DNA from 3 places in the Thalassotalea sediminis genome. Region 2 is predicted to be linked to each of the others. Evidence: predicted binding sites of a transcription regulator. Region 2 holds the regulator's gene; each other region holds the start of a gene.
What was found. The regulator sigma-54, encoded in region 2, starts transcription at its own class of promoters, with help from an activator protein. The targets are predictions, from matches to a motif close to GTTGGCACGNNNNTNGNNT.

Region 1 (3,826 bases), 240 kb from region 2:
ACCAAGTAGTGATTAATCTATAATAAAAACATTAAAGAAACTTATAGTTTTGCCGATAAAAAAGATAGACACAACATTTGATTGCCTATAGGGTTTTATTATGGCTATGAATATCAACAACTTGTCAAATACAGGACAAGTAAAACAAAAAGTTGAGCAACAATCTCAACTGAAACAGCAACAGTCGCAAAATATTGCAAATGCTGATCAAGCAAAAGCGACAAGTAAAGATTCTGTTTCTATTACACCACAAGCAAAGCAGCTTGGCGAATTGCAAAAGAAAGCCCAAGATGCGCCTGTCGTTAACCAAAAAAAGGTTGATGAGCTTAAAAAAGCAATTGCTTCAGGTGAATACAAAATAGATACAGAAAAATTAGCGGCAAGTATCGCTAGTTTCGAATTTAAACTGACTGAGTCAGTGTAACCTATGTTAAGGAAAGTAAGTGGCTGATAACATAAATTACCGTCAACTATTAGAAAAACAGTTTGCACAATTGCAGCAACTGGAAGCGATCATTGACGAAGAGCGACTTACTTTGCAAAGCAACTCTCCTGACGCGTTAACAGGAATCACCGAACAAAAAAATACATTATTGCTTGAAATTCAAACGTTAGACCAAGAATTTTCACAAAGTATGGCGTTTAGTGAGCAAAAAGCACGAGGCGAGTTGGACGAACTTTTATCGTCAATTGAACAAGCCTTATTGCGTTGTAAAGAGAAAAACCAAGTAAACGGTCATATTATTCAGCAATCGCAAATGGCTGTTGAACGCTTAAAAACGACATTGCTTCAGCAAAATGGCAAATCAACTGTTACCTACGATAAAAAAGGTAAAGCTTCTGGTGGATTAAGTAGCTTAGGCATAAAAGCATAGTAAAGAGTACGAATGATAAAAAGGCCTGACAATCTGTCAGGCCTTTTTATTTAATTTATCCAGTCCGAAATAAAGTTAGTAATATTTCACTTCTTTAATTTCTTTTTGTCTGTTATTTGATAAATATATGTCCCAAACATCTTTAAAATCAAGATGTAACTCCGTAGTGTAAGTATCTCCTACAGGGTAACTTTTGACCACCTTCGCCCCACGAATAATACCTTGTACAGAGGCTTTAAGGTGCTGATCTTCAACAATCAAATTACGCATTGTTGTGTTACCAGACAGCTGTTGACCGTAAACTTGTTCGGCGAGTTCAGCATATGCAGCAACTTTCGAGGCATTTATTGCCATCAACATCTTTTGTGTTTTATTTGACGACTTTTGTAAACTAATGGGCGCTTGACCAATCGCGGTAATTACAGGAAAAGAATCAGGCGTTACCGTCTGCCATTGTACATGTTTGTCGTAAACAGAACTGCACCCGACTGACACTAATGAAGCGCTCAAACATAGTACTTTGAAAAATGTATGTTGTTTCATAATGTCTGCCTATTGTTGAATTTTCACAGCTCTAGCTTCTTCCAGCATAGCTTCAGAGTCACGAAGAATCATACCGTCTTTTATCTTTACGTTTTCACTACGTTGCAACTCATCACCAATCACCCATTCAGGAATAAAAGATTGCGCAGTTGCAACTACAACACGAGACTGCATACCTATCATACGAGCATTTACCATTACACCACCATTTTGTTTCATCATGGTGCCGGTAACAACGTAGTCAATAATCTGACGTTCAGGTAACTCCTTCCAGTCGCGACTAAAAACATAATCACCTTCTTTAGTAACACGAATATGCCCTGTTGTTTTAAAATCAACAACAATTAAGCCATGACGTTGTAACTCGTGAACAAAGCTTTCTGATAGCTGGTTACCTAGCCAATTCGTCGACTCTAAATCAGCTAAGTGCACAAATGACGCGACAGCGACCGGTGTTTTAGGCGTAACAAAGGTACTACTTTGCAGCATTTGAAATGCTAATCCTTTTACCACATCATTAATCGCATGTTTGGGCAGTTGATAAGCGTCGATTTGACCTTTATCTCGATGTGCGGCTTGATAAAAGTCATCATCTGATTCGTTACTGCCGTTTAACGTCATAGTGCTGCACGACACTAACCCTGGCAGTAACATAAGCATTAACCAATTTTTCATTGAGCTCCCCTCAAATACCACTAAACTCTATTGTGAAACATAAAGCACAATTCACGCCAACTTTGAATTAACACGGTTAAAAATTAAGTATAGGCACAAAACCTGCATTAGCTTAATTTAATCATGTATGGGTCGAGCATTTGACACTCAGTAGCTACTTCAATTGAAATGTCTTATAACTACACTTAGTGTTAAGTACGCAGTAGCAAATAGATTACATAAAATGCAGGATCAAGGCCAAGATAGTTCAAGGTGAGCAATGCGATTATTAACCTTTACAATATTATTAGCGTTTTATTTGATAGTGAGCCCATTACACGCCCAGTGGTATGAATCACAAGGTCGAGCCTATGTTATCCAAGGCGATAATATAGCCGCGCGCACTCAAGCAATAGAAAATGCGTTAAAAAAAGCACTACTTGTTGCCGGTGCATCAGTATCAAGTGTTCAACAAGTGGTCAATGGATTATTGACACAAAATGAGATCAATATACGAGCAACGGGCAATATTAATGCGTTTGAACTTGTCGATGAAACGCATGAAGGTAATACTATCACCGTAACCATTCGAGCAGATATTATCCCACAAGCGCGGCAATGTTTTTCCGCTGATTACCGCAAATCAATGTTAGTCACTAAAAGTCACTTGGTTCATAGAGAGCAAGCTAATGTAGGTAGCATTTATGCATTAGATACTGCCATCATGAAACGATTATCTGATCATATAAAACAAGATGGCTCCTATTTGTCTCCTAAATTATCTGTAAAATCGAGTAGCGCATTTTCTCGATATAACAACAGCTTACAATTCGATAAAATAAAAGCCATTTCAATGTCTTTAGCAGATATGACAGATAGCCAATATGTTTTATTTTCTGAAATAGAAGATATATCGTTCGCAACCGATGAAGAAAATCCTTGGCGGTTTTGGCAAGAAGATATCTTCCAACGTTACTTTCAACTTCGCGTACATATTTTTAACGGTACCAATGGTGAAGGTTTATTTGAAAAAACTTACCGTAATGCTGCCCCCTGGCAATTTGGTAAGCGAGAACAAGTAGATCCAAACGCCAGTATCTTTTGGCAAAGTCAGTACGGGCAAATTGTTGATCAAGTGTTAATGCAAGTTATTACTGATATTGACGACAATATGATGTGCCAACCAACACGCGGAAAAATTGTACAAATTACCGGAAATCAAGTGCGGTTTAACCTTGGTAAACAGCATGGCGTACAAATTGGTGACGAATTTTCATTATTGCACTTACAAAACTTTATTGCTGATAATGGTCATTCATATGCTGGGTTCAATGTCAGCCCATTTAAAGTTAAAGTAACTCAGGTGTCGCAATCTAATGCTGTTGGCCAAACAATTGATGGTGCAATAATCGATAGTATTCAGTTAAATGACTTAGTTGTGCGTTACTAAAGTGAGTTGATTTTAAGGACACTTAGCGTTTAAATAACGAAAGCTTATGTCCCTATAGTTTAACTGGATAAAACTGCGGCCTCCTAAGCCGCTGCTCCAGGTTCGAGTCCTGGTGGGGACGCCAGTAAAGATAAAATAAAAAAGCCGCAAAAAAGCGGCTTTTTTATTTTATCTGCTCAAAAGGTACTAAAGGTACTAATTGGCTAACTCTGTTTCCACTTCCTTGTCGTCTGCAACTGAGGTATTACTCAGTACGGCGGTTAATGCCAATACAAAGACTGCTAATATGACGGTTGTCAGTTTT
Region 2 (3,826 bases):
AAACTTTATTACACAATGAACAACATGCCTAATAATGAATTATGTTGTTGGTACTTTTAAGTCACGGTGGCGTGCCTGTACGTCTTTTCTTTCTTTTTTTAAATTTGCAGCAAGTAATTCAGCAATATAAACGGAACGATGTTTTCCGCCAGTACAGCCTACCGCAATGGTAATATAGCTGCGATTATTTCGTTCAAGGTGAGGCAACCATGTCATCATGAAGCTGTTTATTTGCCATATAAACTTAGTAACAATGGGTTGGCTGGCAAGAAAATCTCTAACTGGTTGATCTAACCCTGTAAATGGCTTAAGTTCTTTCTCCCAAAAAGGGTTTGGTAAGAAACGAGCATCGAACACAAAGTCAGCGTCTTTTGGTAATCCATGTTTAAAACCAAAGGATTCAAACACCACGACCATAGAACCACTTTTTTTCCCTAGCACTCTTTCTCTGATCAAATCAGCGAGCTGGTGTGGTGTTAACTGACTGGTATTAATATACAAGTTGGCGCGAGCAGCAATGGGTTCTAATAACTTTTTCTCAAGTGTCATTGCTTGGTCTAGCGCGATATTTTGGCGTATAAGTGGGTGTAAGCGACGAGTTTCGCTAAAACGCTTAATAAGATCACCATCATCAGCGTCTAGGTATACAATAGATAACTCAACAGCACTGGGTAAGTAATCTAATATTTCTGGCACATCTGTCGGTTCTGCAGGTAAATTCCTGACGTCTAAACTTACCGCTACGGTTTCATAATCATTGATCACGGTATGCGTCAATGCGGGTAGCAAATTAACGGGAATATTATCTACACAGTAGTAGCCTAAGTCTTCCAAAACGCGCAATGCGACCGTTTTTCCAGAGCCGGAGCGGCCACTTACAATGGTAAGTTTCATTGATGAAATCCTAGGTTAGTGAGCAGCAGATTTGAGAAGTTGATATAACTCATGACTGTTATCGCACTTGCGTACTTGCTTACACATTTTCTTGTCGCTAAATACTTGTGCAATACTTTGTAATGTCGATAAATGTTGTTGGCATTGATCTTCTGGCACGAATAGGGCGATAAATATGTCAACGGGACGATTATCAATGGCATCAAACTCTATTGGCGCTTGAGCTGTGGCAATAACAATCATAACTTTATCGGTAGAGGTTAAACGTCCATGTGGAATAGCAATACCATTGCCAATACCGGTCGACCCCATTTTTTCTCTTAGCATCAAACTCTCTAATAAGTTGTAGGTACTTACTTGATCGTTTGTCTCTGCGGCTTTGCTACAAAGAAGTTCAAGAATACGTTTTTTGCTTGTAGCCTCGACTGCACATAACGTGCAGTCTTCTTTAATGATGTCGGTAAAATTCATAGTGGATATTAGTAATCAATAAATCTTAGTGTTGATTAATTTTTCCCTTGTATTTAAGTATTTGTTTATCGAGCTTATTTACCAGGGAGTCTATGGATGCGTACATGTCGTCGTTTTCCGCTTTAGCATGCACTTCAGTGCCATTTAAATGCACAGTTGCTTCTGCAATTTGGCTAAGTTTTTCAACGGTTAATACGACATATACGTTATTAATATGATCGAAATGTCGCTCTAACTTAGCAAATTTTTTGTTCACGATGTCACGCATTGGGGTAGTAATTTCAACATGATGTCCGGCAAGATTAATTTGCATAAGCTGTATCCTTCTACTAGAGAGTTAAAGTAAACTTTTACGTTGGTTAGACGGAGGAATACTTAGCGATTCTCGATACTTAGCTATAGTCCGTCTGGCAACATTGATTCCCTGTTCAGCCAATAGTTCAGCCATTTTACTGTCACTAAGAGGCTTTGCAGGTACTTCGGCAGCTACAAGCTTTTTAATTAAAGCGCGTATAGCTGTTGAAGAACATTCTCCACCATTTTCTGTACTGACATGGCTGGAGAAAAAATACTTAAGTTCAAAAATTCCACGTGGTGTATGCATATATTTTTGTGTAGTAACACGTGAAATCGTTGATTCATGCATATCTACTGCTTCGGCAATATCATTCAGAACCATAGGACGCATAGCTTCGGGCCCATGTTCAAAAAAACCTTGTTGTCTTTGCACAATGCAGTTTGATACTTTTAATAGGGTATCGTTTCGGCTTTCTAAACTCTTAATAAACCATTTTGCTTCTTGTAAATTTGAACGAATAAATTGACTATCATTCGAATTTTTCATTGACCGAGCCATAGAAGCATATTGCTGGTTAACCGCTAGTTTAGGCGCAGTATCAGGGTTTAGCTCTACAACCCAACGACCATTTTTCTTTTCAACAGAAACATCAGGTATTACATACTGATCATCACTTTGAATAACAGAATCACCAGGGCGAGGATCTAATGATTGAATTAACCGAATAACTTCACGTAATTGATCTTCTTTTAAACGTGTTTTACGCATGATTTGTCGATAATCACGGTTACCAAGTAAATCAATATATTCATTAATCACGATCTTACTTTCGTTAACCCAAGGGGTATCTTTATCAAACTGGTTTAACTGTATCGTTAAACATTCTGCAATTGAACGCGCACCAACACCTATAGGGTCAAACATATTTATACGTTTTAAGACCGCTTCTACTTCATCTAATTCAACGTCATCGACGCCAACAGACTCTAGGATTTCTTCAGTTGTAACCGTTAAATATCCAGCGTCGTCAATGGCATCAATAATTGCCATTGCAATGGCTTCATCGGTTTCAGAAAATGGGGTTAATTTCATTTGCCAACGCAAATGATCTTGAATGGAGTCTGTGGTTTCACCTTGATAAACAAAATCATCTGAGGCAGGGGCGGCACCAGTATTAGATACACCAGCACTGTAACTTTCGTCCCAAGTCGTATCAATATTAAGCTCTTCAGGAATGTCTGATTTATCCATCGCTTCAGTGGTGCTGATTTCATCAACGGTTGGTGTTGAATCTTCCGAGCCATCACTAGTATTATTTATTGTCTCGTCATTAGTTTTTGCGGAAAAGGCTTCTTCTAAGTTATCGGGTTGGTTATCGTCTGAAGACGAAGCAGATTCGTCCACCTCTAATAAAGGATTACTTTCTAATGCCTCTTGAATTTCTTGTTGTAGATCCAAGGTGGACAACTGCAATAACTTTATCGCCTGCTGGAGTTGCGGCGTCATTGTAAGTTGTTGTCCAATTCGGAGTTGCAGACTTGGGCGCATTAATTACTTCTTATCCTTTCAAGTAAATCTTATTTTTTCTAAAGCATATCATAACTATAACGTGAATTGTTCACCGAGGTATACATCTCTTACCTGCTGATTTGCAAGGATTTGATCTGCATCACCTTGGGCGATTAATTCACCATGACTAACAATGTAAGCATGCTCACAAACATCGAGTGTCTCTCTAACGTTATGGTCGGTTATTAATATGCCAATGCCTTTATTTTTTAAGTGTAGAATAATTTTTTTTATATCACCTACAGAAATTGGGTCAACGCCAGCAAATGGTTCATCTAACAATATAAATTTTGGGTCAGCTGCAAGTGCTCTGGCAATTTCAACACGACGACGTTCACCACCAGATAGGCTCATGCCTAAATTTTCGGTAATGTGCCCTATGTTAAATTCTTCTACTAAATGTTCTAACTTCTCTTCTCGTTCTATGTCTGTTAATTCTTTTCTTGTTTGCAATATTGCCATGATATTTTCGTAAACGGTTAACTTACGAAAGATCGAGGCCTCTTGTGGTAAGTATCCTATACCTCGGCGCGCACGTTCATGCATAGGTAACAGTGTAAGGTCTTCGTCATTTAACGTTATTGTACCTTTATC
Region 3 (3,826 bases), 310 kb from region 2:
CTCAGGAATATGTGGTTCAGGTACAGTAAATATTTCACCATACAAATTATTAAAACGAGTCGCAACATCGCGTGCTAATTCTAGGTGTTGTTTTTGATCATCACCAACAGGGACTTGATTAGCACCATAAAGCAATATATCTGCTGCCATTAATACAGGATATGTAAATAAGCCTGCGTTCATATTTGCTTCTGACTTTTGAGATTTATCTTTATATTGGGTCATGCGATTAAGCTCACCCATTTGGGTATAACAGTTTAACACCCAACTTAATTGCGCATGCGCTGGTACGTGAGACTGAATAAAAATAGTACTTTGTTTTGGATCAACACCACATGCGAGATAAAGCGCTAAACCATCTAAGGTTGCTTTTCTTAATGCTTCTGCCTCTGGACGTACAGTAATCGCATGCTGGTTAACTAACATGTAATAGCAATCATGGCTTTGTTGCATATTTACCCATTGCTTCAAAGCGCCTAAATAATTCCCTATTGTTAATGCACCTGATGGCTGACAGCCACTCAATACTACAGGTTTTGTCATTTTATCGTACCTAAATTTTTATCAAACAGTTGCAAGCGCTCGACGCATTTCATCGATCGCTTCTTTATAATCTGGTTTAGAAAAGATTGCAGAACCAGCAACAAACATATCTGCGCCTGCTTTCGCAATTTCCGCAATGTTAGCGGCATTAACGCCACCGTCAACTTCTAAACGAATATCTCTGCCACTTTGGCGAATTTTTTCTTTCACTAACTTAACTTTATCCACGGTTTCAGGGATAAAAGATTGTCCACCAAAGCCTGGATTTACCGACATCAACAAAATGACATCGACTTTATTCATAACAAAATCCAACAGGTGCAATGATGTTGCGGGATTTAACACGATACCAGCTTTACAACCATGATCTTTGATTAACTGTAAACTCCGATCAACGTGTTCACTCGCTTCAGGATGAAAGGTGATAATGCTGGCGCCCGCTTTTGCAAAATCAGGAATTAATGAATCAACTGGCTTTACCATTAAGTGCACATCAATTGGCGCAGTAATGCCATAATCACGTAGCGATTTACATACCATAGGGCCAAACGACAAGTTCGGTACATAATGATTGTCCATGACATCAAAATGAATAACATCAGCCCCAGCATTTAGTACATTCTCTACATCTTCACCTAGACGAGCGAAGTCTGCCGATAAAATAGATGGCGCAATTAAATAAGAAGACATATATCTAACACCTTTGAAAAATCAGCGCTACTTTATACTAAATTGCCCAATTAATCGACTAGTGTTAACTGCACTTTTTTTGACCATTTATTTAAAATACTGCACCACTGTTGAGCAAACCTACATTTTAAATAATTCAACCGAAAAACAACCACCACCTTAACACATTGTAATTATTGATTATTTTTAAATTTTGTTGCCAATTAATAGCACAGGCATCGCTTTTGCAATTTAGAAATTAGAAAACTTAAACAACAATAACGTTAAGAGAAAAATATGAAAAATACACTAATGAAAGTCGCACTTGCTTCAACAATTTTAACTTCTTCAATGCTCACCACAACAGCAATTGCTGGGGATTGGTCTGCTAACGCTGCGGTAACAAGCAACTACTTGTGGCGTGGCCTAGAACAAACAGGTGGTAAAGCCGCTATCTCTGGTGGTATTGATTATGCTGGCGATTCCGGTTTTTATGCTGGTACATGGGTATCTAACGCCGATTGGGCAGAAGGTATGACCTATGAGCTTGACCTATACGCAGGCTTTGGCGGTGATATAAGTGAGACCGTGTCTTACGACGTAGGCTTTATCTATTTTGCTTACCCTGACGAGACAACCGGCGACGCAGACTTTTCAGAAGTGTATGCAAGCTTAAGCTTTAGCAATTTAACCTTAGGTGTTGCTGTATTAGCAGATGGCGAAGGGGCTGATGCCGGTGATACGCTTTATGCATCTGCAGACTATAGTGTCGCCTTAGCAAATGAGGCGGAAGTTGCGCTACATTTAGGTTCTTATTCTGGCGACTGGTTAGCCGAAGACTCAATTGATTATGGCGTAAGTATCAGTAAAAGTGGTTTTACACTCGGTGCTTCACAAACCGATTTAGAAGGCGGAGCCGGTGATTTAAAAGTGTATCTGTCTTACGCTATCGATATTGATCTTTAAACATTCAAAGAGCTATACCTTTAAGCCCGCTATAGCGGGCTTTTTGCTTTTTAGTAACACTTCATGCTAGTGTGGATTTACTCGTTTTATGCTTAGTAAAAGAACCGTCCGATGAAAGATGCCCAGCCTTTAAAAGAAACCATTAAAAGTGTTGCTTCCGCCTTACTCGGTGTGCAAAGCAATAAAAACCGAGAAAGAGACTTTACGCAAGGTAAATTTAGTCACTTTGTTATAGTCGGCTTAATTGCTGTAATTCTTTTTGTACTTAGTTTAGTAGCAATTGTATCGTTAGTAATTGAATAAGCGATTATTTGTAAAGCGCCATTAATTCAGACACTTTCTTTCGCGTACTACCTTTCTGGCTAATGGTTCGTGCGACTTTTATTGATTTTCGTGCTTTTGCACCTTGATATATTTTTCTCGTCCAAATGGTATCGTGATTGCTTATCAGAACAGTTACTTTCTTTGCAGATGTAGTTTCTTCAGCAACATTTGCCAGGTCTGCTTGTTCATCCAGACCAAATCCATTGCCCGCATAGCTAGTAAAACTAGCTGTTTTGCTTAACGGTACGTATGGCGGATCACAATAAATGACATCACCATCTTCTGCGCGCGCAAAGGTTTGACGATAGCCCTCACAAATAAAAATCGCCTTTTTGGCTTTTTCAGCAAAGAACTCTAATTCTGCTTCTGGAAAATATGGTTTTTTATATTTACCAAAAGGAACATTGTAGCCGCCAGATTTATTGTAACGGCACAATCCATTGTAACCGTGACGGTTTAAGTATAGAAACAATAATGAGCGATAATGTTTATCTACCGTTGCGTTAAATTCACTGCGTAAATGGTAATACGCTTCAGCAACATTATTGTCGGCAACAAAAAAACGTTTGGCATCTTCAATAAAGTTGACAGGATCTTGTTGAATAGTTTGATACAGGTTAATTAAATCTTTATTGATATCATTCAGCAGATATTGCTCATATTCACTGTTTAGAAATACTGAACCTGCACCAACAAAAGGTTCAATTAACCTATCGCCTTTCGGCAATAATTTATTTATTTTTTCAGTGAGACTATATTTACCGCCAGCCCACTTCAGGAATGCTCGTTGCTTTTTTACCATTTAGCTTAAAAAACCCTAATATGGCAACCAAGCCACTTCATTATTCAACCCGTGAATTGTAACTCGATTTCACTAAGATTGGGAGCGCTGATAACTATCAATTTCATCATTTATGCTTTGTACTGACTTAATAAAGGGCTCTCGCTGCTGAATAACCTTAGCCGCATTACCGAGCCAAGCGAGTGCAGCCTCACGCGATGCAAAAATTTTAGAGGTAAACACAGTTACATCTTTTTGTTTTGAAGCACGCTTATAGTGATAAACATCAACCCCTTTAACCGACTCTATAAAGGCTTGCTGAGTTTCTGGTTGTTGAATGACGGCAAGTTGTAACACGACTCCTTGCTTATTCTTATAGTAATTGACTGGTGTAACCGTTGTACTAATTTTAGCCGTTAACGGGCTTGACTGTTCTTTAGATGCATTAGCGCTACCTATTTGTACTGGTTCTGTATTCACCTTCACAGGTTGTAACGCAGAATAAACATCGGCAGCCGTTGCCTTTAATGGCGGCGTTTGAAT

Region 1: the regulator sigma-54 is predicted to act here: its motif matches at 2,183-2,201, upstream of QUE09_RS13595 (flagella assembly protein FlgT).
Region 3: the regulator sigma-54 is predicted to act here: its motif matches at 1,439-1,457, upstream of QUE09_RS15950 (TorF family putative porin).

Annotation. Positions count from the first base shown of each region.
Region 1 is NZ_AP027361.1:2,951,226-2,955,051, forward strand. It holds gene flgA (flagellar basal body P-ring formation chaperone FlgA) at 1-23, shown strand, start outside; gene flgM (flagellar biosynthesis anti-sigma factor FlgM) at 101-424, shown strand; gene QUE09_RS13580 (flagella synthesis protein FlgN) at 444-875, shown strand; gene QUE09_RS13585 (LPP20 family lipoprotein) at 951-1,418, opposite strand; gene QUE09_RS13590 (FlgO family outer membrane protein) at 1,428-2,093, opposite strand; gene QUE09_RS13595 (flagella assembly protein FlgT) at 2,353-3,522, shown strand; tRNA gene QUE09_RS13600 (tRNA-Arg) at 3,571-3,646, shown strand; gene QUE09_RS13605 (hypothetical protein) at 3,718-3,826, opposite strand, start outside.
Region 2 is NZ_AP027361.1:3,193,500-3,197,325, reverse strand. It holds gene rapZ (RNase adapter RapZ) at 40-894, opposite strand; gene ptsN (PTS IIA-like nitrogen regulatory protein PtsN) at 910-1,365, opposite strand; gene hpf (ribosome hibernation promoting factor) at 1,391-1,678, opposite strand; gene QUE09_RS14615 (RNA polymerase factor sigma-54) at 1,703-3,211, opposite strand; gene lptB (LPS export ABC transporter ATP-binding protein) at 3,266-3,826, opposite strand, start outside.
Region 3 is NZ_AP027361.1:3,506,821-3,510,646, forward strand. It holds gene trpS (tryptophan--tRNA ligase) at 1-543, opposite strand, end outside; gene rpe (ribulose-phosphate 3-epimerase) at 565-1,233, opposite strand; gene QUE09_RS15950 (TorF family putative porin) at 1,510-2,178, shown strand; gene QUE09_RS15955 (DUF2970 domain-containing protein) at 2,290-2,481, shown strand; gene QUE09_RS15960 (Dam family site-specific DNA-(adenine-N6)-methyltransferase) at 2,486-3,304, opposite strand; gene QUE09_RS15965 (hypothetical protein) at 3,377-3,826, opposite strand, start outside.